3 regions of the Chromobacterium violaceum ATCC 12472 genome follow, and region 2 is predicted to be linked to each of the others. Evidence: predicted binding sites of a transcription regulator. Region 2 holds the regulator's gene; each other region holds the start of a gene.

Region 1 (9,971 bases), 2.1 Mb from region 2:
AAAGATTGATTTGGAAGATGAGGATTTAATAAAGTCCTATCATTCAAAACATAGAAATGTCATTGTAAAATCTATGCGCGATGGCGTTGAGGTTAGAGTTATCGAGGATGAGGCGCTCGTTCAGGACTGCGTGAAGCAGACATTGCTGAGACAGAAGCTTCCATATTACCCATCTTTACAGTTTGTCAGTGCTTTAAGGAGTGCTTTGCCTGAAAATACGCTCATGATGGCTGCTTACCATCAAGAGCAGCTTCAGGGGGTTGCTTTAGTCCCATATGATTCAGACTGTGGCTATTATCTTTATGGTGGTTCAATACCTCAGCCGTATGGTGGCTCATTAAATTTGCTGCAGTACGAAGTGATGCGCCAACTGCGGGATCGAGGTGTAAAATATTATGACTTTGTTGGTGCCCGCCTCAAGGTAGAACAAGGTGGCAAGTATGAAGGCATTCAGCGATTCAAAGTAAGATTTGGTGCTCAATTAGTCAAAGGATATGCATTTAGAGTTGTGTTTTCGCCATTTAAATATTGGTTATTTAATTTTATGGTTCGCGTCTACTTCCGTTTGAAGGGCTGGGAATACAAGGATGCAATAGACCAGATTAGGATGCAATCTAGTGAGTAAAGCAAAGATATATATCACATTTGACTATGAGTTATTCTTTGGACCAGACTCTGGATCAATAGAGGCATGCATATTGCAACCGACTAGAGAGCTGATGAAGGTTGGTAGTGATTGTGATGTGAACTTTACTTTTTTCGTAGATGCCGGAATGCTCTGTGCTTTTAAGCGCAATATGAGCATATACCCTGAACTGGCGGTGTCATACGAACAGGTGATCTCCCAAATTAGAGAATTGGATCGCAAGGGCCATACGATTGCTCTGCATATTCACTCGCATTGGGAGGACGCTGTTTATGAAGGCGGCAAGTGGGTTTTTGATACAAGTCGATACCGCTTATCTAGCTTTTCTCAGCAAGAAGCCGATGAGATTATTCGGCGATATTTCAATGAGCTGTCCCTGCATTGTGAAAAGCCAATCAAAGCTTTCCGCGCGGGTGGCTGGTGCGTACAACCATTTGAAGTGTTCCGCTCGACATTCGCTGAGCTAGGTATAGCGATCGATAGTTCGCTGTATAAAGATGGCTATATGTCTACAAAATCTCATCAATTCGATTTTCGAGGAATGCCGAGTTCTACAATATGGAATTTTAATTCTGATCCCATGATGATTGAAATGGATGGAATTTTTACAGAAATACCTATAGCATCTACTGCTTATTCGAGATTTTTCTATTTAGGGATGTTATGGCACCGTCTGCTGAAAACAGAAAAGTATCGAATGTTCGGGGATGGAAGGGCTATTGGTGGTGGTCGCAAGCGTCAGCTGAAATCTATTGCAGAGGGTGATTTTGGTGTAGTCTCTCTGGATTCTTATAGATGCCGTCAGCTTAAGTCGGCTTGGAGAAAGTTTTTAAAATCAACACCTGATGGGCATTTTGTTGTTATTGCGCATCCCAAGGCTTTGTCTCGGGCCTCGGTTGAGGTTTTGGCTGATTTTGCCAAAGCAGAGAGAAATCGTTTCTCGATAATGTAATATCGGATATAGCGCTGTGCATATTTTATTTTTAACTGATAATTTTCCGCCGGAAGTAAATGCTCCCGCAAGTAGAACATTTGAACATTGCCGCGAGTGGGTTAGAAATGGCGCTCAGGTAACTATTATTACTTGCGCTCCAAATTTCCCGAAAGGTGAGGTCTTTCCTGGTTATAAGAATTCCTTGTGGTCTACGGAGCTTGTCGACGGAATCCGCGTTGTTCGAGTGTGGACATATATTGCAAAAAATGAAGGTCTCCTGAAGCGTATTTTTGATTATATCAGCTTTATGGTAAGTGCCTCTATTGCTGCTTTGTTTGTGAAAAATGTTGATTTGATTATTGGCACGTCGCCACAGTTTTTTACTGTGTGTGCTGCTGCTATTACATCTCGATTTAAACGTGTGCCATGGATTTTTGAGTTGAGGGATATTTGGCCTGAGTCGATTAAGGCTGTAGGCGCTATGGGCGACTCATTCCTGATACGTCAATTGGAGAAGCTAGAGTTGTTCTTATATCGCGACTGTAAAAAAATAGTTGTGGTAACGCATGCCTTTAAAGATAGCCTGATTAGACGGGGTATCAATTCTGATAAGATTGATGTTGTAACCAATGGTGTAGATCTTTCCAATTACTCTCCGCGAGAGAAAGATTCAGAGTTGGTCGATAGTCTTGGCTTGCAGGGGTGTTTTGTTGCTGGCTATATCGGTACACATGGCATGGCTCATGGACTAGAGACGCTGCTGAACGCCGCGGAGAGGCTGAAATCGCTTCCAGAGGGAAGGGATGTGAAATTCCTTTTCCTTGGCGATGGCGCTAGAAAAAAGGACTTGGTCATGGATGCCAAGTCTAGAAATTTAGATAATGTATTGTTTTTAGATAGCGTCTCTAAAGAGCAGGTATCGCGTTATTGGTCACTATTAGATGTATCTATTATTCATCTAAAAAAGACAGATTTGTTTAATAGCGTGATTCCGTCTAAGTTGTTTGAATGCATGGGCATGGGGATTCCTGTTCTGCATGGGGTGCCTGGAGAGTCGGCAGAAATTGTGCGAGGCGAGGAGGTGGGCATAACTTTTGAATCTGATGATGATGAAGCTTTGGCTGATGCTTTGCTGGTGATGAAGTCTGATACTGAGGCATACCAAGGATTTCGTAGTAGGTGTTTAGAAGGTGCGCTGAAATATAATAGACGTAATCTGGCATTGAAAATGCTTGATATTTTAAAGAAGGTGAATGTCTAAGATGAGTACGCGTAAGAAAATTATGCTAGCTTTTGGCACGAGGCCAGAGGCGATTAAAATGGCTCCTCTTTATCATGCTTTGAAAAGCTGCGAAGAAAATTTCGAAACAGTCGTATGCCTTACCGCGCAACATCGGCAAATGCTAGATCAGGTTTTGTCAGTATTCAATATTGATGCGGATATTGACTTGAATTTGATGAAGCCAGGGCAAGATCTGTTTGATGTGACCTCATCTGTGCTTTTGCATATGCGCAGTGTTTTGAAGGAGCACAAGCCTGATATGCTGCTTGTGCATGGGGATACGACAACTTCTCTTGCTGCCGGTATGGCTGCGTTTTATCTTGGGATTCCTTTGGGACATGTCGAAGCGGGTTTGAGAACCTTTGATGTGCACGCTCCATTTCCTGAGGAGTTTAACCGGCAGGTAGTTTCAAAGATATCTCAACTTCACTTCGCGCCTACTGAGCAAAGCAAGGATAACTTGCTTAATGAGAATGTGCTGGAAAAGGATATTCTAGTTACAGGCAATACGGTAATCGATGCTCTTTTCTGGGTGCTCCATAGAATTGATAGCGATCCAGTAAAATATAAAGCGTTATGTGATGTATTATCTGTTCACCTTCCCTTTAACTGGAAGGAGCAATGTTATATTCTCATCACAGGGCATAGGCGAGAAAACTTTGGCTCGGGCTTCCTGCAGATTTGTGAAGCTCTTAAAGATTTGGCTAATAAATATCCAGATGTGAATTTCGTTTATCCTGTGCATTTGAACCCACAAGTTCAAGAGCCAGTGAATGCGATTCTTAATAATCTGAATAATGTTCACCTGATTCCGCCGCTCGATTACGAGCCCTTTGTCATGCTTCTTAAGCACAGCTACATTGTATTGACTGATAGTGGCGGCATTCAAGAGGAGGCTCCAAGCTTAGGGAAGCCAGTTCTCGTTATGCGAGATGTTACCGAAAGACCTGAAGCGGTCGCGGCTGGAACGGTGAAGTTGGTGGGGGCTGATCGGGCCAAGATCATTGAGCATGTTTCAATTTTGCTGGATGATTCCAATCATTATGAAATGATGTCCAAAGCGCATAATCCTTATGGTGATGGCAGCGCATGTGAACGGATTATTTCTGCTTTAAAGAGGGTGTAAGTGATGATGAATAAAACGGTTTGCGTAGTCGGCTTGGGATATATTGGCTTGCCTACTGCAGCATTATTGGCGAGCAATGGTTATAAAGTTGTTGGTGTTGATTTGAATCAGCATGCAGTTGATACGATTAATCAAGGCAATGTTCATATTGTTGAGCCTGACCTGGATGGCTATGTGCGCTCTGCTGTTGCCACGGGAATGTTAAAGGCTTTTGTAACACCACAATCTGGCGATGTATACATGATCTGTGTGCCTACTCCTTTCCATGAGGGGGGGGGCATTCCTCAGCCGAATATTGACCATGTGTTGGCGGCTACCAGAAGCATTGCTCCATTTGTAAAAGAGGGTGATCTGGTCATCCTGGAGTCGACCTCTCCGGTTGGCACGACTGAGAAGATGGCTGAGGTTTTGGCTGAGTCGGGCGTCGATGTAGGTAAAATCCACATCGCCTACTGCCCTGAGCGTGTGTTGCCAGGTAAAATTATGGTCGAACTGGTGGAGAATGACCGAATCGTTGGCGGTTTGACTCCCGAGGCGACGAGTGCGGTAGCTACTTTCTACCGTAGCTTTGTCTCCGGCGAGGTATTGGAGACAAATTCGAAAACGGCTGAGATGTGCAAGCTGACCGAGAATAGCTTTCGTGATGTAAATATTGCTTTTGCCAATGAGCTCTCATTGATTTGTGCAAAAGAGAATATTGATGTGTGGAAATTGATTTCGCTGGCAAATCGTCACCCGCGCGTAAATATTTTGCAGCCAGGCGTTGGCGTGGGGGGGCATTGTATTGCGGTTGATCCTTGGTTTATCGTCGCTCGTGATCCTGAGAATGCGAGGCTCATTCGCTCGGCGCGTGAGGTTAACAACTCCAAGACGGATTGGGTTGTAGATAGAATAAAGGCTGAAATCGCGGATGCTCATGTCAAGCTCGGCCGCGCTCCTCGTGTCGCCTGCCTTGGTTTGGCATTCAAGCCTGATATTGATGATTTGCGCGAATCGCCGGCAGTGCAGGTGGTGGATGCTATCCTAAGAGCTGGCCATGATGTAATTGTGGTTGAGCCTAATATTAGAGAGCATAGTGAATATGTGCTTATTGATTTGGATAGCGCTTTGGATGTTGCGGACTTGATTGTGGTTTTGGTTCGACATAAGCAGTTTCTTGACCATGCGGTGAATCAGCGTTTACTAAGCTTGAATATCCATGATTATTGTGGACTTAGAGCCGCTAACAAAATTTCGCGATAAACCGTAAGCAAATCAGGGAACAAGCTAGCTTCAACAATGCGTAATGCGTATCCAACCGACGTTCAAAGCGAATACGCAACTTGTCGAACCTCGCTAGCCACGCATACGTTCGCTAAACCACCCAGCGATGCCGCCCAAGCTTCTCGCTGCTTTCCACGCCTCGGCGGGCAATTCGGGCCTAGATGCCTCGTCGTCGAAGATAGTCGCGACAACGGTGGTAGTCGTAGCCTTTGTCGGCGTGTAGCCGGTCCGTCCGTTTCCGCGGCTGGCCCGGTAAGCCGGGGATGGCCGGGATGGCATTGATCAATGCCTCAAGCACCATCGAGTCATGTCGATTGGCTCACTGCCAATGGCAGGCCACGACGATCTACGACGATGTGTCGTTTGCTACCGAGCTTGCCCCGGTCGGTGGGGTTGGGGCCCGTTTGCTGGCTCCCCGGGGGCTGGCGACACTCGCCCGCCCCGTCGACGCTGGCACGACTCCAATCAATCTGGTCGCATTGTCCAAGCTGCGCGAGCAATGCAAGATGAAGCGTAAGCGTCATTCTGAGGCCGTATAGACGAGCGGCAAGAACGTGTCCAGAGTAGTCCCCATCAACTGAGTGGTGGGGACGTCGACGTCGACCCAATCTGCCTGGATGGTAGCAATGCGTGCTCGCCGGAAGATGACGGAGGCGTGCCGGGCTATTACGAGTTTTTGGAAGCCATCGACGACCCGACGCATGAGGAGCATGAGGCGATGCTCGAATGGTGTGGTGGCAGCTTCGATCCTGCTGCCTTCAATCTGGACGAGGTCAACCAGCGGCTCTCCGAAGTAAAGCTGTAAGCGTCAATATGGCCTCGGGATGACGCTTACGATGAAGCTGATCCCAGAGACCTTTGAGCTGCCAATTTCGTAGTAGTCGCCAGCAGGTCATGCCGCTGCCGAAGCCCAACTCTTGCGGCAGGTCCTCCGATGGGATACTCGTGGTGAGGACAAATAGGATGCCGTTCAGAGCGGCCCGATCATCCAAGCGGGGGCGACCCCTGCCACGGGGACGAGGTGGCAGGGGAAACTGCGGCTGTAAGGATTTCCACAGCTTCTGGGTGACAAGTTGACGTCTCATGCCCGTCTGACAAGGCTTGGCATCAACTTGTTCTGTCGATTTTTGTTAGCTCTTAGGTTGACTACGGTTTTGCCGCTACTCGCGAGCCAGTTGAGCACGAAATCGCCGTCAATGACGCCTATTTTTCCGGTTACGAGAATAGTCATGATGAGTCCGGTATTATGTATGATGCATCAAAAGCGATAATGCTTAGATATGGTTACATGAAAGCAGTGGCTTGAAAATTGCATGAGGTTTACAATGACAAGTCAAGTTTTGTTGCCGTCGGACGGTACTAAAATATCGGCATCATCAAATATTGAAGAGAAGCTTAATGTTACAGATTCTATTGTTGGCTACATTTTTATCTTTACTCGTCGGTATGTGCCTGATCCACTTCGCACATTTGCACGAGAGCTTTTCGGCAGACCATGATCTTGGGGGGGTGCAGAAGTTCCACGCTCGCCCGGTGCCGCGTATCGGTGGGGTACCGATTGCTGCCGGTTTGGTTGCTGGGTGCGGTTTGTTGGCTTGGCTACAGAAGGATGTTTTGTCGCTGTTGCTATTGGTGGTGGCGTTGCCGGCTTTTGCTGCGGGGATGCTTGAGGATGTGACAAAGAAAGTGGGGCCGTTGCCAAGGCTGCTGGCTACTTTCGTTGCAGCAATTTTGGGCTATTTCATGCTGGGGGCTGGTGTGTGGCATTTGGACCTTCCTTTCGTGGACGCCTTGTTGTCACGGTTCTGGATGCTGTCCCTTGTGTTGACTATGGTAGCGGTTGGTGGTGTGGCGCATGCGGTCAACATCATCGATGGCTACAATGGCTTGTCTGGTGTAGTGTCTATTTTCATTCTTCTGGCAATCGCGTATGTAGCGTTCAAGATGCAGGATGTTGCGTTGATGGGTGTTTGTTTTGCCATGGTGGGGGCGATTGCGGGCTTCTTGTTTTGGAATTTCCCGCGAGGATTGATCTTTGCGGGCGATGGTGGTGCCTACTTGGTAGGCTTCATGATCGCCGAAATGTCAGTGTTGCTGGTGGCACGTCATCCGCAGGTATCGCCATGGTTTCCGCTGCTATGCGTGATATATCCGGTGTTTGAGACCTTGTTCTCGATTTATCGTCGTAAGTTCCTGCAAGGGCGCCGGGTCGGTTATCCTGATGCTCTGCACCTACATCAGTTAATTTATATGCGCCTGGTACGCTGGATGGTAGGGAGTAAGGATGTTGATCACATGACCATGCGTAATAGCCTAACCTCTCCCTACCTCTGGGCGCTATCTTCTGTGTCCGTAGTGCCTGCTATGTTGTTTTGGGACAATACAGTAGTATTGATGTGTTTCGTCCTTATTTTCATGATTACCTATGTGTACTTGTACCGGATGATCATCCGATTCCGTACGCCGCGTTGGATGTTGCTGCGCAAGTCTATGCGTAACTGATCTGATCTTCACATGAGAGCCTGCAGAAAATTGCTGGTACAGGCTCTTGAAAATCACCACTCGCATCCCTATCATTAGCACTCGCAATGGTCGAGTGCTAAGCCTTCGACCGCAACCTACACATACCTGATGTTCAACTCTCAACAGCCAATGTAATAGGAGAGATCAATGGCAATCCGTCCTCTGCACGACCGTGTTGTTATCAAGCGCCTCGAGGCTGAAGAAAAGACCGCGTCCGGCATCGTTCTGCCGGGCGCAGCCGCCGAGAAGCCGGACATGGGCCAAGTGCTCGCAGTGGGCAACGGCAAGATCCTGGAAAACGGCGAACGCCGTCCGCTGGAACTGAAGGTTGGCGACAAGGTGATCTTCGGCAAGTATTCCGGCCAGACCGTCAAGGTGGATGGCGAAGAAGTCCTCGTGATGCGCGAGGAAGATGTAATGGGCATCGTTGAGTAATCCGACCCTTACCTGAACTTCATAAACAGATATTGGAGATTTCGAGAATGGCAGCTAAAGACGTAAAGTTCGGTGATTCCGCTCGCAGCAAGATGGTTGCCGGCGTCAACATCCTGGCCGACGCGGTCAAGGTTACCCTGGGTCCCAAGGGCCGCAACGTTGTGCTGGACCGCTCCTTCGGCGCGCCGACCATCACCAAGGACGGCGTGTCGGTGGCCAAGGAAATCGAACTGAAGGACAAGTTCGAGAACATGGGCGCCCAGATGGTCAAGGAAGTGGCTTCCAAGACCTCCGACGTGGCCGGCGACGGCACCACCACCGCCACCGTGCTGGCTCAGGCCATCGTGCAGGAAGGCATGAAGTTCGTCGCCGCCGGCATGAACCCGATGGACCTGAAGCGCGGCATCGACAAGGCTGTGGTGTCACTGGTCGGCGAGATCGCCAAGATCGCCAAGCCCTGCGCGACCTCCAAGGAAATCGCCCAGGTAGGCTCCATCTCCGCCAACTCCGATAGCGATATCGGCGAAATCATCGCCAATGCGATGGAAAAAGTGGGCAAGGAAGGCGTGATCACCGTTGAAGACGGCAAGAGCCTGAACAACGAACTGGACGTGGTGGAAGGCATGCAGTTCGACCGCGGTTACCTGTCCCCGTACTTCATCAACAACCAGGACAAGCAGATCGCCGCCCTGGACAATCCGTTCATCCTGCTGTTCGACAAGAAGATCTCCAACATCCGCGACCTGCTGCCGGTGCTGGAGCAAGTGGCCAAGTCCGGCCGCCCGCTGCTGATCATCGCCGAAGACGTCGAAGGCGAAGCGCTGGCCACTCTGGTGGTGAACACCATTCGCGGCATCCTGAAGGTCGTGGCTGTCAAGGCTCCGGGCTTCGGCGACCGCCGCAAGGCCATGCTGACCGACATCGCCGTGCTGACCGGCGGCGAAGTCATCGCCGAAGAAGTCGGCCTGACTCTGGAAAAAGCCACGCTGGACCAACTGGGCCAGGCCAAGCGCGTCGAAGTGGGCAAGGAAAACACCACCATCATCGACGGCGCCGGCGAAGCCGCCACCATCCAGGCTCGCGTGGGCGAGATCCGCAAGCAGATCGAAGAAGCCACTTCCGACTACGACCGCGAGAAGCTGCAAGAGCGCGTGGCCAAGCTGGCCGGCGGCGTTGCCGTGATCAAGGTCGGCGCCGCCACCGAAGTGGAAATGAAAGAGAAGAAGGCCCGCGTCGAAGACGCGCTGCACGCCACCCGCGCAGCCGTTGAAGAAGGCGTGGTGCCCGGTGGCGGCGTGGCCCTGCTGCGTGCCCGCGCGACGCTGGAAAACCTGAAGACCGACAATGCCGAACAGGAAGCTGGCGTGAAGATCGTGCTGCGCGCGATCGAAGCCCCGCTGCGCCAGATCGTCAAGAACGCCGGCGACGAGCCGTCGGTTGTCGTGAACAAGGTGCTGGAAGGCAAGGGCAACTTCGGTTACAACGCCGCCAGCGGCGAATACGGCGACATGCTGGAAATGGGCGTGCTGGATCCGGCCAAGGTGACCCGCTCCGCTCTGCAGCACGCCGCTTCCGTGGCCGGCCTGATGCTGACCACCGACTGCATGATCGCCGAGCTGCCGGAAGACAAGCCGGCCGCTGGCATGCCGGACATGGGCGGCATGGGCGGCATGGGCGGCATGATGTAAATCGAGCCGGTCAGGCGGGCATGTTCGCATGCCTGCCCAAACAAACAGCCCCGCGGCTTATGCCTGCGGGGCTG
Region 2 (9,971 bases):
TGCCGGCCACCCAGGCTTGCACGCCGTTCAGCGCGGCGTCCAGGTTTTCCGGCTGGGTGCCGCCGGCCTGGGCCATGTCGGGGCGGCCGCCGCCCTTGCCGCCTACTTGCTGGGCGACGAAGTTGACCAGTTCGCCGGCTTTCAGCTTGCCGGTCAGGTCGGCGGTGACGCCGGCCACCAGCGCCACTTTGCCGTCGCCCTTGGCGGCCAGCACGATGGCCGCGGAGCCCAGCTTGTCCTTCAGCTTGTCCAGCGTCTCGCGCAGCGCGGTGTTGTCGGCGCCCGGCAGCTCGGCGGCCAGCACCTTGACGCCGTTGATGTCGGCGGCGGCGTCGGCCAGGCTGTCGCCGGCGGAAGAGGCCAGTTGTCCCTTCAGCTTGGCCAGCTCCTTCTCCAGCGCCTTGGCGCTGTCCTGCAGCGCGGCGATCTTGGCCAGCACTTCGTCGCTGGTCTGCGCTTTCAGCGCGGCGGCGGCTTCCTTGATCAGCGCGTCCTGGGCCTGGATGTAGGCCAGCGCGCCTTCGCCGGTGACCGCTTCGATGCGGCGCACGCCGGCGGCCACGCCGCCTTCGGCGACGATCTTGAACAGGCCGATGTCGCCGGTGCGCTTGACGTGGGTGCCGCCGCACAGTTCGGCGGAGAAGTCGCCCATGGTCAGCACGCGGACCTCGTCGCCGTATTTTTCGCCGAACAGCATCATCGCGCCGGACTTCTGCGCCGCTTCCATGCTCATCAGCTCGGCCTTGACCTCGTAGTTGGCGGCGATCACGTGGTTGACCACGCGCTCCAGCTCGGCGATCTGCGCGGCGGTGACGGCTTCGCCGTGGGCGAAGTCGAAGCGGGTGCGTTCCGGGTTCACCAGCGAACCCTTCTGCACCACGTGGCCGCCCAGCACATGGCGCAATGCCGCGTGCAGCAGGTGGGTGGCCGAGTGGTTGCGGGCGCTGGCCTGGCGCTGGTGCAGGTCGATGGTGGCGGTGACGGCGTCGCCCACTTTCAGCGCGCCGCGGGCGAGCTTGCCCTTGTGGCCGAAGGCCGCGCCCTGAATCTTCTGGGTGTCGGCCACGTCGAACAGCGCGGCGATGCCGCCGGCGGCGGAGATTTCGCCGACGTCGCCCACCTGGCCGCCGCCCTCGGCGTAGAAGGCGGTGCCATCCAGCACCACGATGCCTTCGTCGCCGGCGGACAGGCTGTCGACCGGATCGGTGCCCTTGTACAGCGCCAGCACTTTGGCCTCGACGCTGGACTTGTCGTAGCCGTGGAAACGGGTGTCTTCGCCGTCGTAGGCGATCTTGCCGCTCATCTTGAAGTTGGAGCCGGCGCGGCCGCGCTCGCGCTGGGCCTCCATCGCGCGCTCGAAGCCTTCCAGGTCGGCGTGGATGCCGCGCTCGCGGCAGATGTCGGCGGTCAGGTCCACCGGGAAGCCGAAGGTGTCGTACAGCTTGAAGATGGTGTCGCCGTCCAGCGCCGTCTTGCCGCCTTCCAGCGCGGAGTCCACCAGGCCCATGCCGATTTCCAGCGTTTCGGCGAACTTGATTTCCTCGGCGCGCAGCGCGTCCTCGATATGGGCCTGCTTCTCGCGCAGCTCCGGATAGGCTTCGCCCATCTCGGCGACCAGGTCGGCGACGATCTTGTGGAAGAACAGGCCCTTCTGGCCCAGCTTGTAGCCGTGGCGGATCGCGCGGCGGGCGATGCGGCGCAGCACGTAGCCGCGGCCCTCGTTGGACGGCAGAATGCCGTCGGCGACCATGAAGGAGCAGGCGCGGATGTGGTCGGCGATCACTTTCAGCGACGGCACGTCCTGGCTGTATTCGACGCCGGTTTCGCGGGCGGCTGCGCGCACCAGACAGGCCAGCGCGTCGGTTTCGTAGTTGGACTTCACGTGCTGCAGCACGGTGGACAGGCGCTCCAGGCCCATGCCGGTGTCGACGGATGGCTTGGGCAGCGGGTGCAGCGTGCCGGCTTCGTCGCGGTTGAACTGCATGAAGACGTTGTTCCAGATCTCCATGAAGCGGTCGCCGTCTTCGTCCGGGCTGCCCGGAGGGCCGCCGGCGACGGACGGGCCGTGGTCGAAGAAGATCTCGGTGCACGGGCCGCAAGGGCCGGTGTCGCCCATGGTCCAGAAGTTGTCGGACGCGTACGGCGCGCCCTTGTTGTCGCCGATGCGGACGATCTTGTCGGCCGGCAGGCCGACGGTCTGGTGCCAGATGTCGTAGGCTTCATCGTCGGTGGCGTACACCGTCACCATCAGCTTGTCCTTCGGCAGCGCCAGCCATTGCTCGCCGGTGAGGAATTCCCAGGCGAAGGTGATGGCGTCGCGCTTGAAGTAGTCGCCGAAGCTGAAGTTGCCCAGCATTTCGAAGAAGGTATGGTGGCGCGCGGTGTAGCCGACGTTTTCCAGGTCGTTGTGCTTGCCGCCCGCGCGCAGGCATTTCTGGCTGGTGGTGGCGCGGGTGTAGTCGCGCTTCTCGAAGCCCAGGAACACGTCCTTGAATTGCACCATGCCGGCGACGGTGAACATCAGCGTCGGGTCGTTGCCGGGGATCAGGCTGCTGGAGGGAACTACCTGGTGGCCTTTGGAGGCGAAGAAATCCAGGAATTTCTTGCGAATTTCAGAGGTTTTCATGATTTTTCGGTCAATTTTCAAAATCTGGTCCGGGCGCCGTGCCAGGACGAATCCATCGATTGTGTCAAGCCGGGGCCTGGCTGGCAAGCGCTTCGCAGCGCTGCTTCAAGGCCTGGTTCATTTGCAGGAAGCCTTGGCGGACGCGTTCCAGCCGCCCGCCGCCGATCAGCGGCAGCAGAATGCCCGAGAAATCTTCGCCGTGATGCAGGCGGGTGCCGCCGTCATCCAGCGCTTCCAGCCGGAAGCGGTGCTCGCCGTCCAGCAGGCCGGAAACGAGCAGTTCGCCGCGCCAGGCCAGCAGCGCGCCGGCATCGAACGCCGTCAGCCGCGGCCGGAAGGTCAGGTGGCGGCCGCCGGGCGGGCGGAGGGTGGCCACCAGCCGCGCGCCCGCTTCGTGGCGGCCGTGCAGGCCGACGATGAACGGGTTCCACTCCGGGTAGCGCCGCCAGTCTGTCAGCACCCGCCACACCCGCTCCGGGCTGGCGGCGATGTCGATCTGGGTGGCGATGCTGCGCGTGGCCATGGCTCAGTCCTCGTAGAAGTCGTCGTCCGCGCCGCCCGCCAGCACCTGGCGGATCACGTCGGCCGGAAAGCCGCGCTGCGCCAGGAAACGGTACTGCCTGGCTTTCTCCGCGGCGTCGGCCGGCAGGCGGCCGAATTTCTTGCGCCACTGCTCGCGCGCGCTGGCGAGGTCGTCCTGGCCGGACAGCGCCTCGCGTATGGTGTCGCTGTCCACGCCGCGCTGGCGCATTTCCTGCGCCAGGCGGCGGCTGCCGAACTTTGTTCCCTTGCTGCTGGCGAACTGGCGGGCGAAGCGGTCGTCCGACTGCCAGTTCGAGGCGGCCAGCTCGTCCAGCGCCGCGTTGAGCTCGTCCTCGCTGTCGGCAAAAGGCGCGAGCCGCCGAACCAGTTCCTGCCGGGTGTATTCCCGGCGGGACAGCAGTTCGGCGGCCCGCGCCTTCAGGCTTTTGCCTTCCGCCGCCATCAGGCGTCGAAGGCGTCGTCGGCGAACTCTTCGTCGCCCTGGTTTTCGTTGATTTCGATCTTCACGCCCACCGCTTCGCGGATCTTGCGCTCGATCTCGTCGGCGATGGCCGGGTTGGCTTTCAGCCATTCGCGGGTGTTGTCCTTGCCCTGGCCGATCTTCTGGCCGTTGTACGCGTACCAGGCGCCGGACTTGTCGATGAAGCCGTGCTTGACGCCCAGCTCGATGATTTCGCCCTGGCGCGAGATGCCCTCGCCGTACAGGATTTCGAAATCGGCCTGGCGGAACGGCGGGGACACCTTGTTCTTCACCACTTTGACGCGAGTGTCGTTGCCGATCACTTCGTCGCCCTTCTTGATGCCGCCGGTGCGGCGGATGTCCAGGCGCACGGAGGCGTAGAACTTCAGCGCGTTGCCGCCGGTGGTGGTTTCCGGGTTGCCGAACATCACGCCGATCTTCATGCGGATCTGGTTGATGAAGATCACCAGGGTGTTGGTGCGCTTGATGTTGCCGGTCAGCTTGCGCAGCGCCTGGCTCATCAGGCGGGCCTGCAGGCCGACGTGGCTGTCGCCCATCTCGCCCTCGATTTCAGCCTTGGGCACCAGCGCGGCGACGGAGTCGACCACGATCACGTCCACGCCGCTGGAGCGAACCAGCATGTCGCAGATTTCCAGCGCCTGCTCGCCGGTGTCCGGCTGCGAGATCAGCAGGTCTTCGACGTTGACGCCCAGCTTCTGCGCGTAAACCGGGTCCAGCGCGTTTTCGGCGTCGATGTAGGCGCAGGTGCCGCCCAGTTTTTGCGCCTCGGCCACGGCCTGCAGACACAAGGTGGTTTTACCCGACGACTCCGGGCCGTAGATTTCGACCACGCGGCCGCGCGGCAGGCCGCCGACGCCCAGCGCCAGGTCCAGGGTCAGCGAGCCGGTGGAGATCACTTGCAGGTTTTCGGTGATCTGGTTGTCGCTCATGCGCATGATCGAGCCCTTGCCAAATTGCTTTTCAATCTGGGCCAGGGCAGCGGCCAGCGCCTTGCTCTTGTCTTCGGAAGCCATGCTGTCTCCAAATGGGGTAGTCGGACCAATGATGGGGGCGATTATCGCAGAAAAAAGCTGGGCCAACAGCAGCTTGGGGCCGCGGTTTTCGTGCCATGGTCGTAAAGCCGCGCCACGGCCCCTTTTGGCGCGGTGCAGGATGTGTACAATGGGGACATGATGAACGAACGCGCCCAACATTTGCTGAAGGCGCTGATCGAACGGTACATCGCCGACGGTCAGCCGGTCGCCTCCAAGACCCTGTCGCTGCTGCCCGGCGTGGAGCTGTCGTCGGCCACGGTGCGCAACGTGCTGGCCGATCTGGAAAACATGGGCCTGATCGCCTCGCCGCACACCTCGGCGGGCCGGGTGCCCACTGCGCGCGGCTACCGGTTGTTCGTCGACCGGCTGCTGACGATACGGCCGCTGGACGAGCTGTCGCGCCACGAACTGGAGGCCAATCTGCAGCCGGACAGCCCGCAGCGCATCGTGCAGGCGGCGTCGTCGCTGCTCTCCGAGCTGACCAGTTTCGCCGGCGTGGTGCTGACGCCGCAGCGCAGCGACGTCGCTTTCCGCCAGATCGAATTTCTGCGCCTGTCCGAACGGCGGGTGCTGATGATACTGGTGACGCTGGACGGCGACGTGCAGAACCATTTGCTGGTGACGGAGCGCGATTACACGCCGAGCGAGTTGATCGAGGCCGGCAATTTCATCAACCAGCATTACGCCGGCCAAGGGCTGAGCGCCGTCGCGCAGCGGGTGGAGAGCGAGCTCAAGCAGCTGCAGGGAGACATCGCCGAGCTGATGGCCGCCGCGGTGAAGCTTGGCCAGCAGACGCTGGCCAAGCGCAGCGAGGACGTGGTGGTCAGCGGCGGCTCGCGCCTGCTGCAGGTGCACGACCTGTCCGACGACCTGTCGCGGCTGCGGGAGCTGTTCGGCGTGTTCGAGCGCAAGACCGAGCTCTTGAAGCTGCTGGCGCAGGGCAGGGAGGCGCAGGGCGTGAACATTTTCATCGGCGAGGAGTCTGGAGTCATGACGCTGGACGAATGCTCGGTGGTGACCGCGCCCTACTGCATCAACGGCCAAGTGGTCGGCACGCTCGGCGTGGTCGGCCCCACGCGCATGGCCTACGAGCGGGTGATCCCCATCGTCGACATCACCGCCCGCCTGGTCAGCAACGCGCTGTCCTTCCGTGAATGAATCCGAGCCATACCCAAAAGAAAGCAGAATCATGAAATCGATGTTGAAACTGGCCATCGCCGCCGCCCTGGCCGGCGCGGCCCTCACCGCCCCGCCAGCCCAGGCTGACGCCGCCTTCCTGTCTCGCCCCGATGTGCAGCGCTACATCGACGAGCAGGTGGCGAGCGGCCAGTTCAATCGCCCCGAACTGGAGGCGGTGTTCGCCAATGTCGAGCTGAAGCCCAACATCATCCGCATCCTGGACAAGCCGTCCACCTCGCGGCCGTGGTACCAGTTCCGCGCGTCCACCGTCAACGACAAGCTGATCGCGGACGGAACCGCGTTCTGGCAGGCCAACGCCGACGCGCTGTCCCGCGCCGAGCGCCAGTACGGCGTGGCGCCGGAGGTGATCGTCGCCATTCTGGGCGTGGAAACCCATTACGGCCGCAACACCGGCAGCTTCCGCCTGGTGGATTCCTTGTCCACCATCGGCTTCGACTACCCGCGCCGCGCCGCGTACTTCCGCGGCGAACTGACCCAGTTCCTGCTGCTGGCGAAGGAGGAGGGCAAGGACCCGCTGACGCTGAAGGGGTCCTACGCCGGCGCGATGGGCCTGCCGCAGTTCATGCCGTCCAGCTACCGCAAGTGGGCGGTGGACTTTGACGGCAGCGGCCACCGCGACATCTGGAACAACCCGCATGACGCCATCGGCAGCGTCGCCCATTATTTCCAGCTGCACGGCTGGCGGCACGGCGACGACGTGGTGGCGCCGGCCAGCGTGGCGCCAGGCGCCCAGGTCGACAAGCTGCTGGCCGACAAATTCAACTTGCACTACACGGTGGGCGAGCTGCGCAAGCTGGGCGTGGCGCCGCAGGCGCAGCTGGCCGACGACGTGCCGGCGGTGCTGTTCTCGCTGGAGACCGCGCCCGGCGTCACCGAATACTGGCTGGGCCTGAACAACTTCTACGCGATCACCCGCTACAACCGCAGCACGCTGTACGCCAAGGCGGTGCAGGAAATCGCCGATCAGCTGCGCGCGCGCTACTACGCGACGCTGGCGCAGCGGCCGGACCCGGCGTCCGTCGCGCAGTAAGGCCGGGCCCGCGCAACCGGCCACCGGCGCCGCCCGCGCGGCCGCGCCGGTGAAACCTGTCGCCTTGCGCGGCAATTCCCGTTAAAATCCGCCCCCATGAGCTATCAAGTCCTTGCCCGCAAGTGGCGCCCCAAACGCTTCGCCGACCTGGTCGGCCAGGAGCACGTGGTGCGCGCCCTCTCCAACGCCCTGAAAGAGCAGCGGCTTCACCACGCCTACCTGCTGACCGGCACCCGGGGCGTCGGCAAGACCACCATCGCCCGCATTCTGGCCAAAAGCCTGAACTGCGAGACCGGCACCACGGCCGAGCCCTGCGGCGAATGCCAGGCCTGCCGCCAGATCGACAGCGGCCGCTTCGTCGACCTCTTGGAGATCGACGCCGCGTCCAACACCGGCATCGACAACATCCGCGAAGTGCTGGAAAACGCCCAGTACGCGCCTACGATGGGCCGCTTCAAGGTCTACATCATCGACGAAGTGCACATGCTGTCGAAGAGCGCGTTCAACGCGATGCTGAAGACGCTGGAAGAGCCGCCCGGCCACGTCAAGTTCATCCTGGCCACCACCGATCCGCAGAAGGTTCCGGTGACGGTGCTGTCCCGCTGCCTGCAGTTTTCCTTGCGCAACATGACGCCGCAGCAGGTGTCCAGCCACCTGGCCCACATGCTGGACATCGAAGGCATCCATTACGAGGCGCCGGCGCTGGCCTTGCTGGGCCGCGCGGCGTCCGGCTCGATGCGCGACGCGCAGTCGCTGCTGGACCAAGCCATCGCCTACGGCCTGGGCGAGGTCAAGGAAGACGGCGTGCGCGCGATGCTGGGCGCGGTGGACCGCCGCTACCTGTTCACCCTGCTGCAGGCGCTGGCCGCGTCCGACGGCCCGGCGCTGATGGCCGAGGCCGACAGGCTGGCCGAGCGCGGCGTCAGCTTCGATTCCGCGCTGTCCGAACTGGCGGTGCTGCTGCAGCAGCTGGCATTGGCGCAGACGGTGCCGGCGGCGCTGGCGGCCGACGAGCCCGAGCGCGACACGCTGTTCGCGCTGGCCGACGCCATCGCGCCGCAGGACGTGCAGCTGTACTACCAGATCGCCATCCACGGCCGCAAGGACCTGGCCTTGGCGCCGGATGAACACGCCGGCTTCAATATGACCCTGCTGCGCATGCTGGCCTTCCATCCGGCCAACGCGCCGGCGCAGACCGCCGCGCCCGCGCGCCCGGCCGCGGCGGTCCAGCCGCGGCCCGTGGCCGCATCGGCGGCCGCCGTCGCCAGCGTCTCGGTGCCGGCGGAGCGGGGCATGTCGCCGGCCGCGCGCGCGTTGCAGGCCGCGGGCCTCGGCGCGCAAGCGCAAGGCAAGCCCCGCGCGGCGGAACCGTCCCCGGCCGCCGAGCCGGAACCCGAGCCCGCGCCACTGCCGTCCGCCGTGGTTTCGGCTGTGTCGGAACCGTCAAAGCCCGCGCCGAGCCCGCAGCCGGCTCCGGCGCTGGCCGCGCCGGTGTCCGAGCCGGCTGCGCAGGATGACGAGGACGAGCGCGACGAGGAAGAGATCGTCGAAGCGCCCTGGTCCGACGACGACGCGATGCCGGCCTACATGCAGCAACCGCCGCTGGAGGACGAGCCGTCCAGCTATAGCTTCGACGGCGACTGGCAGCGGCTGGTCGCCGACCTGGGCGCCAAGCTCGGCGCGGCGCGGATGCTGGCGCACAACGCCGTGCTGAAGCGCTGGAGCCAGGACCGCCTGGAACTGGCCGTGCCGGAGAGCTTCCGCCACATGAGCGGACGCGACTACCAGGAAAAACTCAAAGCCGCGCTGGCCGAACGCTTCGGCCATCCGGTGGACCTCGCGGTGACGGTGGAGGAGCTGGGGATGGAAACCCCGGCGATGACCGATGCCAGGCTGCGCCAGGAGCAGCTGGCCGTCGCCCGCGAGTGCATGCAAAACGATCCGGTGGTGCAGCAGATGGTACGCGAATTCGGCGCCACGCTGCTCATCGAGACCATTCAACCCGTACAGGAGTGACCGCGATGTTCGGTAAAGCTGGTATCGCCGGCCTGATGAAACAGGCCCAGCAAATGCAGGAAAACATGAAGAAGGCCCAGGAAGAGCTGGCCAAGGTGGAAGTGGAAGGCCAGTCCGGCGCCGGCATGGTCAAGGTCACCATGACCTGCTCCCACGACGTCAAGCGCGTCGCCATCGACGACAGCGTGCTGGAAGACGCCAAGGAAGACAAGGAAATGCTGGAGGACCTGATCGCCGCCGCCTTCAACGACGCGGTGCGCAAGGTCGAGGCCACCACCCAGGAGCGGATGTCCGGCTTCACCAACGGCCTGAACCTGCCGGCCGGGATGAAGTTCCCGTTCTGATCCCAGGGCCCGGCGACGGGCCTTTTCTTCGGCGCGACAGCGGCCCGCATCCCATGCCGCGGCGCTGCGCCGAGTTTCCCATCCGCGTCCCGGGACGCCGTTTTGCCTGCAGGTTGATGCCGTGTCGATGAAGAATCCTCCCGCGCTGGAGCAGTTGATCTCCGCGTTGAAAGTGTTGCCGGGCGTGGGGCCGAAAACCGCGCAGCGGATGGCTTTCCACCTGCTGCAGCGCGACAAGCAGGGCGCCGACAAGCTGGCGCGCGCGCTGGATCGGGCATTGACCCAGCTCACGCATTGCCAGCGCTGCAACACCTTCAGCGAGGCGGAGCTGTGCGCCATCTGCGCCGACGAGACGCGCCGCCGGGACCAGCTGTGCATCGTCGAAATGCCGGCCGACCTGATGATGCTGGAGCAGGCCAAGTGCTTCGACGGCCTGTATTTCGTGCTGATGGGGCGGATTTCGCCGCTGGACAACATCGGGCCCAAGGACCTGCACCTGGACAAGCTGTTGGCGCGGGCGCTGGACGGGCAGGTGAGCGAGATCGTGATCGCCACCAACTTCACCGCCGAGGGCGAGGTGACGTCCCACATGCTCAGCGAGTTGTTCAAGGAGCGCGGCCTGACGGTGACGCGCATCGCGCGCGGCATGCCGGTGGGCGGCGAGCTGGAATACGTCGACCTGGGCACGCTGGCGCAG
Region 3 (9,971 bases), 1.9 Mb from region 2:
GTCACGTCGGTGGTGCGGAAGTAGAACTGCGGACGGTAGTTCGCGAAGAACGGGGTGTGACGGCCACCTTCGTCCTTGGACAGAACGTACACCGAAGCTTCGAACTTGGTGTGCGGGGTGATGGTGCCCGGCTTGGCCAGAACCTGGCCGCGCTCCACGTCTTCACGCTTGGTGCCGCGCAGCAGCACGCCCACGTTGTCGCCGGCCTGACCCTGGTCCAGCAGCTTGCGGAACATTTCCACGCCGGTGCAGGTGGTCTTCACGGTGTCTTTCAGACCCACGATTTCCAGTTCTTCGCCCACTTTCACGATGCCGCGCTCTACGCGACCGGTCACCACGGTGCCGCGGCCGGAGATCGAGAACACGTCTTCGATCGGCAGCAGGAACGGCTTGTCGATGGCGCGCTCCGGAGTCGGGATGTAGGAATCCAGCGCGTCAGCCAGACGGAAGATCGACGGTTCGCCCATTTCGGACTGGTCGCCTTCCAGCGCCAGACGAGCGGAGCCGGTCACGATCGGGGTGTCGTCGCCCGGGAAGTCGTAGGAAGACAGCAGATCGCGCACTTCCATTTCCACCAGTTCCAGCAGCTCGGCGTCGTCAACCAGGTCAGCCTTGTTCAGGTAGACGATGATGTACGGCACGCCAACCTGGCGGGACAGCAGGATGTGTTCGCGGGTTTGCGGCATCGGACCGTCAGCGGCCGAGCAGACCAGGATCGCGCCGTCCATCTGGGCAGCACCGGTGATCATGTTCTTAACGTAGTCGGCGTGGCCCGGGCAGTCTACGTGAGCGTAGTGGCGGGTCTCGGTTTCGTATTCAACGTGCGCGGTATTGATGGTGATACCACGAGCCTTCTCTTCCGGCGCGCTGTCGATCTGGGAGTAGTCTTTGGCTTCGCCACCGAACTTCTTCGACAGAATGGTGGTGATAGCAGCGGTCAGAGTGGTTTTACCATGGTCAACGTGACCGATGGTGCCGACGTTTACGTGCGGTTTGGTCCGCTCGAACTTTTCCTTAGCCATGGCAAATTTCCTGAATACGAAACAAGCTAAAATTGAACTATGGTGCCCATGGGCAGAATTGAACTGCCGACCTCTCCCTTACCAAGGGAGTGCTCTACCCCTGAGCTACATGGGCCCTTAAACAGGCTAATCAAACGCTTGGAGCGGGTGAAGGGAATCGAACCCTCGTCGTAAGCTTGGAAGGCTTCTGCTCTACCATTGAGCTACACCCGCCTGGCTCTACAACAAGACAGCTGACTTCACTGCCAAGCGCTTCATCTAATTCTGGTGGAGGGAGAAGGATTCGAACCTTCGAAGGCAGAGCCGTCAGATTTACAGTCTGATCCCTTTGACCGCTCGGGAATCCCTCCTGAAAGAGACCCGAATATTATAGATGCCCCGACCAACCGTCAACACCTTTCGCGAAAAAAATTGCATTTTTTCGCTGAAAAATAAAAAACGCCCCGCGGGTCGCGAGGCATTCTTTTATACATCAAAAGCTTAGCGCCATCAGGCCTGGCCGGAAATTTTCAAATACTTCTGATGGAGCTCTTCCTGGGTCTCCTCATGGGCCGGATCCAGCGGGATGCAGTCCACCGGACAGACTTGCTGGCACTGCGGCTCGTCGTAGTGGCCCACGCACTGGGTGCACAGATTGGGGTCGATCTGATAGATCTCCTCGCCTTGGGAGATCGCGTTGTTCGGGCACTCCGGCTCACAGACGTCGCAGTTGATGCATTCGTCGGTAATCATCAAAGACATAGTAATTTCCTCAAGTATTCCACAACATGAATTCTGTCATCCGCCGACCGGGGTCGCAAGTTCGCGCTGGTTATATCCATATAGGCGCGAACCCTCCGGCGCGGGGTGCCTACTGCGCGCTGCGGCCCAGCAGGCCGTACTGGACCATGCCGGCCTTGTCGCGGCGCAGCGTCTCCACGCCGTCCGGCAACGCATCCGGCCACTGCCTGGCCTCGACGTAAAGCACGCCCTCTTCCGACAGGCGCGCCAGCGCCAGCGGCAGCGCCTGCTGCAGCAGATCAGAATCGTAGGGCGGATCCAGGAAGATCACATCGAAGGATTCGCGGCTGCTCTTCAAATACAGCAGCGCGTCGCCGGCGACCACGTCGATCGCGCCGGCTTGCAGCAAACGGCGATTGGCCTGCAGCGCCTCGTGAACCTTGCGCGACTTTTCCACCATCACCACCCGGCGGGCCGCCCGCGACGCGGCTTCGAAGCCGAGCGCGCCGCTGCCGGCGAACAGGTCCAGGCAACTCTTGCCGTACAGATCCTGGCCCAGCCAGTTGAACAGCGTCTCGCGCACGCGATCGGGCGTCGGGCGCAGGCCTTCGGCCTCGGGGAAGGGCAACAGGCGGCGACGGTAGTCGCCGCCGATGATTCTGACCTTATTACGTGTCTGACTCATGAAAGCTAAACTCTTGGGACAAGCGCGAGAGTTTAACCTGATCAGGACTTTAGCGCCTCATTCCCGCGCGCGCGGCGCGGAATCTGTCGCGCCGGCGGCGAATTTTCGCCAGCATTCCTTATTATATATGTATCCACCGCGACTGCTTGTTCTGACGCTCGGATCGCCAGCCGATTCTGTACTCGGCGGCGTTTGAGGATACAATTTAGCCATTTACCGCTTTTCTGGCCCATTCACGCATGTTTAGCTTCTTCAAGAAAAAGACCAAGCCGGCCGAAACGCCGCAGATCGAAACGCCGGCGCTGCTCGCGCCGGAACAGGCGCCCGCCGCGCCGGAGACCATCGCCCCCGTCCCGGAGCCGCAGCGCGAGCCCGTCGCCGCCCCCATCGCGGAAACAGCCCCCGCCTCTGCTGAGGCCGCCGTTGCGGCCATCCCTGACGAGCCCGTGCCCCTGAAGAAAATGAGCTGGACCGAGCGGCTGAAGGCAGGCCTGGCCAAAACCCGCGACAAGCTGGGCAAGCAGCTGGCCGGCCTGTTCGGCGGCGGCAAGATCGACGAAGACCTGTACGAGGAACTGGAGACGGTGCTGCTGACCGCCGACATGGGCATGGACGCCACCGAGCACCTGCTGCAGGACGTGCGCGAGCGGGTATCGCTGAAGGGGCTGAAAGATTCGTCCGAATTGAAGGGCGCGCTGAAGGATTCGCTGCAGGATCTGATCGGCCCGCTGGAAGTGCCGCTGAACGTGGAAGGCAAGAAGCCGTTCGTGATCATGATGACCGGCGTCAACGGCGCCGGCAAGACCACCTCCATCGGCAAGCTGGCCAAGTATTATCAGAGCCAGGGCAAAAGCGTGCTGCTGGCCGCCGGCGACACCTTCCGCGCCGCCGCGCGCGAGCAGCTGATCGCCTGGGGCGAGCGCAACAACGTCACCGTGATCGCGCAGCAAGGCGGCGACTCCGCCGCCGTCTGCTATGACGCGATCCAGGCCGCCATCGCCCGCGGCATCGACATCGTGCTGGCCGACACCGCCGGCCGCCTGCCGACGCAGCTGCACCTGATGGAAGAGATCAAGAAGGTGAAGCGCGTGATCCAGAAGGCGCTGCCGGACGCGCCGCACGAGGTGGTGCTGGTGCTGGACGCCAATATCGGCCAGAACACCGTCAATCAGGTGAAGGCCTTCGACGACGCGCTGGGCCTGACCGGCCTGATCCTGACCAAGCTGGACGGCACCGCCAAGGGCGGCGTGATCGCCGCCATCGCCAAGCAGCGGCCGATTCCGCTGCGCTTCGTCGGCGTCGGCGAGAGCATCGACGACCTGCGGCCGTTCGACAGCCGCGACTACATCGACGCGCTGTTCGAATAAGACATCTCGCGGCCGCGCAGGCGGCCGCCTTTTCTCAGCCAACAAGCGGGAAACCTCTCAATGATACAGTTCGACCAGGTCACCAAGCGCTACCCGGGCGGCAACGAAGCCCTGAAGAACCTGTCGTTCACCATAGAAACCGGCGAGATGGTGTTCCTCGCCGGCCATTCCGGCGCAGGCAAGTCCACCTTGCTCAAGCTGATCGCCGGCATCGAGCGCGCCACCAGCGGCGGCGTCATCGTCAACGGCCAGAACCTGTCCAAGCTGCGCGCGAGCCAGGTGCCCTATGTGCGCCAGCATCTGGGCATGGTGTTCCAGGACCACAAGATCTTGTTCGACCGCAGCGTGTTCGACAATGTGATGCTGCCGCTGGACATCATAGGCTTCGACCGCCGCGACGCCGCCAAGCGCGTGCGCGCGGCGCTGGACAAGGTCGGCCTGCTGCCCAAGGAAAAGATGATGCCGATCCGCCTGTCCGGCGGCGAACAGCAGCGGCTGTGCATCGCCCGCGCCGTGGTCCACCGCCCCAGCATCCTGTTGGCCGACGAACCATCGGCCAACCTGGACCGCGCCTACGCGCTGGACATCATGGAATTGTTCAAATCCTTCCACCAGGTGGGGGTCACCGTGCTGATCTCGGCCCACGACGAAACCCTGATGGAAGATTACGGCCGCCGCATCATCCGCCTGAGGGAAGGACAGTTCGCCGCATGAAACACTTTCTCTATCTGAACTGGCAAAGCGCCAAGCAGGCGCTGGCCAAGATCGTCCGCCAGCCGTTCGGCAGCCTGCTGACCCTGCTGATGCTGGCGCTGGCGCTGGCGCTGCCCTTGTCGCTGTATCTCGCCGTCAGCAGCGTGCAGGAGTGGGTGGGCCGCCTCACCGCCACGCCGCAGATCACGCTGTTCATGGAACAGGCCGCCGAGCAGGCCGACATCGCCGCGGTCAACAGCACCCTGTCGCACCATCCCAAGGTGAAGAGCTTCACTTTCGTCAGCAAGGGCCAGGCGCTGCAGGATCTGGAAAAGCGCAACGGCCTGACCGGCCTGTCCGACGGGCTGGACGCCAATCCGCTGCCGGACGCCTTCGTGGTGACGCCGAAATCGCTGGAGCCGCGCGAGCTGGACATGCTGCAGAAGGAGTTGTCCGGCCTGCCGATGGTGGAGCTGGCGCAATTCGACGCCAGCTGGGCCAAACGCCTGTACGGCATGGTGGAGATGGGCAAGAAGCTGACCTGGTTCCTGGCCGCCGCGCTGGGCCTGGCGCTGGTGCTGGTCACCCACAACGCGATCCGGATGCAGATCCTGGCGCGCCAGGACGAGATCGAGGTCTCCAAACTGATCGGCGCCACCGACAGCTTCATCCGCCGCCCCTTCATGTACCACGCGCTGTGGCAGGGCGTGCTGGCGGCGCTGCTGGCCTGGGGCCTCTCCAGCTGGCTGGCGGCGATGGCCAACCCGGCCATCCGCGAGTTCGCGATGCTTTACGGCGAGCGGGTGGAGCTGCGCGCGCTGAACCTGCCCGAGCTGGCCGCGCTGATCGGCGTTTCCGCCGCGCTGGCGATGCTGGGCGCCCGCCTCGCGGCCGACCATCATCTGCGCAAGGTGGAACCGAAATAATAATGACAAGCGAAAGGTTTCGGCTATCGGGGCCATTGTTAAATATCATTGACTCGGGAACCTTTCGCTGCTAGCACTCTCAATATTCGAGTGCTAAGATAGCACTACCCAAGGAGGTAGCCATCGCAATGAACACAACATTTGCCCTTCCGGTCCCGTCGACCAGCGGCAGCCTGGAACAATACATCCAGGCCGTGAACAGCATCCCCATGCTGACGCCGGAACAGGAAACCGAGCTCGCGACCCGTTTCCAGCAGGAAAACGACCTGGAAGCGGCGCGGCAGATGGTGCTGTCGCACCTGCGCGTGGTGGTGTCCGTGTCGCGCGGTTACGCCGGCTACGGCCTGCAACAGGCCGACCTGATCCAGGAAGGCAATATCGGCCTGATGAAGGCGGTGAAGCGTTTCGAACCGGGCCGCGGCGTGCGTCTGTTCTCGTTCGCCATCCACTGGATCAAGGCCGAGATCCACGAATTCATCCTGCGCAACTGGCGCCTGGTGCGCATCGCCACCACCAAGCCGCAGCGCAAGCTGTTCTTCAACCTGCGCAGCATGAAGAGCGGTTTTTCGGCGCTGTCGGAGCAGGAAGCCAAGTCCATCGCCGAAGACTTGGGCGTCAAGCCCGAGGAAGTGCGCGAAATGGAAATCCGCATGACCGGCCAGGACGTGTCCCTGCTGGCCGACAGCGACGACGAGGACAGCTACGCGCCAATCGACTGGCTGGCCGACAGCCACAGCGAGCCAACCCGCGCGCTGGAGCGACGCGCCTTCGACATGCTGCAGTCGGAAGGCCTGGAATACGCGCTGTCGACCCTGGATCCGCGCAGCCGCCGCATCGTCGAGGCCCGCTGGCTGGCCGACGACAGCGGCGCCACGCTGCACGAGCTGGCCGCCGAGTTCGGCGTATCCGCGGAACGCATCCGCCAGATCGAAGCCAAGGCGCTGTCCAAGATGAAGGCCGCGCTCAGCGAAGGCGTGGTGCTGGACAACTGATTCCACCCGTCCGTCGCAAAAAAAGCCACTCGAAACATCGAGCGGCTTTTTTCATGCCCTCCCCCGCCGATAGGGACGGGGGAACGCGCCTCACTCCTGCAAGGTGCGGAACTTGGCCGGCAGCTTGTCGTAGGCTTCGCGGCTGATGCGGCGCAGCGGCTCCCAGGCCGGATCCTGGTCGCCCAGCGTCTCCAGGAACTGGCCGGCGTAAGTCGGGAACGAGGCCAGCGTGGTGCGCAGCGTCCGTTCGGCCTTCTCCCGTTCCCCAGCCAGCAGCTCCAGCTGCGCGCGCTTTAGCATCACGTCCGGATACGGGCGGAACGCGGTCAGGCGGTCTTCCAGCGCCAGCTTTTGCCTCAAGTTGTCGCGATTCACCGGCAGATAGTCGTCCAGCGTGTACAAGGCATGGTAGGCGAACAGCGGCTTGGTCTCGACGATCTCGATCAGGCGCTCGGCGCGGACCTTGTCCTTGGACGCGTTGCCGGTCGGCACGTAGAGATTCACCAGCTCCCAGAACATCGACGTGGTGCTGATCGACAGCCAGCCCACCCACGCCAGCGCCGCCAGCAGCGGCAGGCGCAGCGGCCAGGCCAGCGCGCGCTCGCCGCGCGGCGCCATCGCCATGAACACCACCAGCATCGCCAGGAAGTAGTAATACCACAGCGGGTACTCCAGCATGCTGTGGGTCAGCGTCACCGCGATGCAGCCCAATGCCAGCACGCCTTCGGGCTCGGCCTTGCGGCGGAAGAAGGGCAGCACCGCCCAGACGAAGCCTGCCACCACCAGCGCGGTCACCACGCCGCCCATCTCGGCCAGCAGCTGCATCAGCAGATTGTGCGCATTGGTGAACAGGCCGCTATTGTAGCCGGCGGCGGCGAACTGCGGCAGCGGCTGCAGGCGCACGCTCTCGGCAGCGTACTGCGACCAGCCCACGCCCCACAGCGGATGCGCCTTGAACGCCAGCCAGGCCTTGTGCATCTCGGCGAAGCGGCGCGCGCCCATGTCGTCGCCGTTGGCAGCCAGCCGCGCCACGCCGGACGCGTTCTCGACGTCGGAATGGGTCAGCAGCGAGATCAGGTGATTGAACAAGGGCAGCGCGAACTGGGCGGCCAGAATCGTGCCCGAGGCCGCCCACATCGCCAGCATCATCCGGCGCGAGTTCTCGTCCCTGCTGCGCCAATGCCACAGGCCGGCCAGCGCCGACAATGCCACTAGGTAAAGAAGAATGGTGCGGGAGCCGGCCCAGCCCAGCATCAGCGCCATCCACAACACCAGCGCGATCAGCCAGGCCCTGCCCAGGCGGCCGACGGCGAACAGGTAGACGCCGGACACCACCGACCACATCAGGTAATGGGCGTACTGGTTGCGTTGGCCGATGTGGCCGAAGATGTTGCTGGTGGGGTGGGAGCCGTCGTAGAACAGCCCCAGCGCCGGCGCCAGGCCGGTCAGCTGGGCGGTGCCGATCAGCGACTGCGCCAGGCCGCCGACGATGACCGCACGCGCCAGCCACACGGCGAACTCGCGGTCGCCGAAGGCGCCGCGCAACGACAGCGTGACCGAGGCCAGCAGCGCCGTCGCCAGCCAGGCCAGCGCGGTGACGTAGCTCATGCCCGGGAACAGCAGGTGGACGAATTGCGGCTGCAGCGCCCAGGCGCCCGCCAGCGCCAGGCACAGCCAGCCGGCGCGCGGCATGGCGTCGAACAGCCGCCCTCCGGGCAGCAGGAAGGCGCCGGCGGCCAACAGCAGCCAGATCACGTTGATCTCGCCGAACCACTGCGGCAGCGGCACGAAGTGGACGCGGGAAGCGAAAGGCACGATGGCGATCAGGCACAGGGCCAGCAAAGCCAGGCGCTCGGAAATCTTCTGAAAAGTCATGGCAGATCAGACGTCGGAAAGCAGGAAGCGGGCAGCATACCGCATGCGCCGCCCCGGCAAAACCCATCAAGTGTGTCGGCGCGTTACAAAGCTCAGAACAGCGTACTGCGCGTGACTGGTGCGGCCACCGTCATCACCGCGGCCATCCTGCCCGCGTCGGTGTTTGCCCCGTGCTCCTGGTAAGCCTGTGCCGCGCGCAGCGCCATCGCCTTCAAGGGACTGATTTCCGGCTCCTGCCAGGCTTGTAACGTAAACACTAACTTCGGCGCCTCGTCGGGATAATTGGCGATGGCCTGAGCGAGAGCATCGCGAGCCCCTTGCTCCCGCCCCGCCAGCGCCCGGCACAGGCTCAGCCTCAGCAGCACGGCCACGTAAGGCTGGTCCCGGGCCAGTTTTTCATAAAAGGGCAGTGTGAGGTCGAGATGCTTGCGGTCCGGCATCAGATAATTGCCAAGCACTAGGTCGGCCGATTTCGCCCATAGGGGATCCACGCCCACCTTGCCGATGTAATCGACGCGACGCACGTTTTCCTCTGCCGACCGGCTGGGCGCGCTGTATTGCACGAAGCGCTGGAAAATCATGGCACCGCTGACCACATGCGCCACCATCAGCATACCACCGGCGATACAGGACCATCGCAACAGGCCGATAGGTGTGCGCAGCCGCCACCGCGGTGCGGGCCCCAGCGTGCAAACCGTCGTCAGCATCGCCAGGAAGGGCAGGTACCACAAGGGAAATTCGAACATGCTGTGCGTCAGCATCATCATCGCCAGTAGCAGCAGCAACAGGTTTTCCGCGCTTTGCCTTCCCTTGCCAAAAAAGGGCAGCAGGCACGCCAGCAACCCGCCGACCGCGATCGCCGCGCCTAGTCCTCCAGTCTCCGCCAGCAGTTGAAAGACAAGGTTGTGACACTGGGTAAACAGCCAGTTCTCGGGCGCCTTGGGCAAACCGGCGAACACCTCCAGCCAGACCGACTGCGCCGCATAGCGCCCAAGACCAACGCCCAGCCACGGGTGCTCTACGAACACTTGCCAGGCCTTAGTCCATTCGATGCGCCGCCTCGCGCCGAATCCGGCGTCGAGAATCCGTTCCGAGCCGCTGAAAGTATGCACCGGAAGGCCTATCCAGTTGAGCAGCCAGACCAGTTCGCGATTGAACAGCTGCACCAGGGCCAGCAGCAGCACAGACAAGGCCAGCGCGGTGGCCATGCGCCGCAGAACGGAGTCCGCTCCGGCGCGCCGGAGCCAGAACCAGGACACCAGACAGATGCCCAGTCCATAGGCCAACGGCAGCCGAGCGCCGGACCAGGTGATCATCACCGCCAGCATAGCGACCAGCGCGACGCACAAGCCGGTTCTCAGGCGATCTTGCGCATGGAGGTAGCAGGCGGCTGGTAATCCCCAACTCAGGTACTGCGCATACTGATTGCGTTGGGCCAGGTTGCCCATGACCGTAGTCGGCTCGTTATAATCGAACAACACCCACCCACGGCACCAGCGCGCGAGATCCAAGGCCTGGATCAGCCCCAGCACGATCTGAAGGCCGTTGCCCAGCAGAACCGCGCCAGCCAGCAGCAAGCAAATCCGCTGCAAGGGAAGGTCTATCCGATTGTCCAGCCACAAGGACAGCAACAGCATCGCCAACAAGCTGCCGACCGCCTGGCTGCTGCCCTTCGCATTGTCCAGTAACAA

The links. The regulator HrcA, encoded in region 2, represses chaperone genes, less so after heat shock. The targets are predictions, from matches to a motif close to ATTAGCACTCGNNNNNNNCGAGTGCTAAT.
Region 1: a site for HrcA is predicted at 7,827-7,855, ahead of groES (co-chaperone GroES). Genes of this name have one in related genera too.
Region 3: a site for HrcA is predicted at 5,483-5,511, ahead of rpoH (RNA polymerase sigma factor RpoH). Genes of this name have one in related genera too.

What each region holds. Positions count from the first base shown of each region.
Region 1 covers NC_005085.1:4,339,888-4,349,858, reverse strand. Annotated here, with positions in the region: gene CV_RS23125 (lipid II:glycine glycyltransferase FemX) at 1-625, shown strand, start outside; gene CV_RS23700 (hypothetical protein) at 618-1,598, shown strand; gene CV_RS22420 (glycosyltransferase family 4 protein) at 1,615-2,841, shown strand; gene wecB (non-hydrolyzing UDP-N-acetylglucosamine 2-epimerase) at 2,834-3,988, shown strand; gene wecC (UDP-N-acetyl-D-mannosamine dehydrogenase) at 3,992-5,230, shown strand; partial or broken gene CV_RS24185 (IS5 family transposase) at 5,211-5,763, opposite strand; gene CV_RS23115 (plasmid pRiA4b ORF-3 family protein) at 5,787-6,056, shown strand; gene CV_RS23110 (transposase) at 6,025-6,336, opposite strand; gene CV_RS19905 (MraY family glycosyltransferase) at 6,650-7,753, shown strand; gene groES (co-chaperone GroES) at 7,922-8,209, shown strand; gene groL (chaperonin GroEL) at 8,257-9,897, shown strand.
Region 2 covers NC_005085.1:1,730,165-1,740,135, forward strand. Annotated here, with positions in the region: gene alaS (alanine--tRNA ligase) at 1-2,626, opposite strand, end outside; gene CV_RS07855 (SRPBCC domain-containing protein) at 2,691-3,149, opposite strand; gene recX (recombination regulator RecX) at 3,153-3,611, opposite strand; gene recA (recombinase RecA) at 3,611-4,663, opposite strand; gene hrcA (heat-inducible transcriptional repressor HrcA) at 4,820-5,842, shown strand; gene mltB (lytic murein transglycosylase B) at 5,874-6,914, shown strand; gene dnaX (DNA polymerase III subunit gamma/tau) at 7,011-8,930, shown strand; gene CV_RS07885 (YbaB/EbfC family nucleoid-associated protein) at 8,936-9,274, shown strand; gene recR (recombination mediator RecR) at 9,402-9,971, shown strand, end outside.
Region 3 covers NC_005085.1:4,532,308-4,542,278, forward strand. Annotated here, with positions in the region: gene tuf (elongation factor Tu) at 1-1,022, opposite strand, end outside; tRNA gene CV_RS20815 (tRNA-Thr) at 1,063-1,137, opposite strand; tRNA gene CV_RS20820 (tRNA-Gly) at 1,162-1,235, opposite strand; tRNA gene CV_RS20825 (tRNA-Tyr) at 1,288-1,372, opposite strand; gene CV_RS20830 (YfhL family 4Fe-4S dicluster ferredoxin) at 1,512-1,763, opposite strand; gene rsmD (16S rRNA (guanine(966)-N(2))-methyltransferase RsmD) at 1,873-2,427, opposite strand; gene ftsY (signal recognition particle-docking protein FtsY) at 2,667-3,794, shown strand; gene ftsE (cell division ATP-binding protein FtsE) at 3,855-4,508, shown strand; gene ftsX (permease-like cell division protein FtsX) at 4,505-5,413, shown strand; gene rpoH (RNA polymerase sigma factor RpoH) at 5,542-6,405, shown strand; gene CV_RS20860 (PglL family O-oligosaccharyltransferase) at 6,496-8,280, opposite strand; gene CV_RS20865 (PglL family O-oligosaccharyltransferase) at 8,373-9,971, opposite strand, start outside.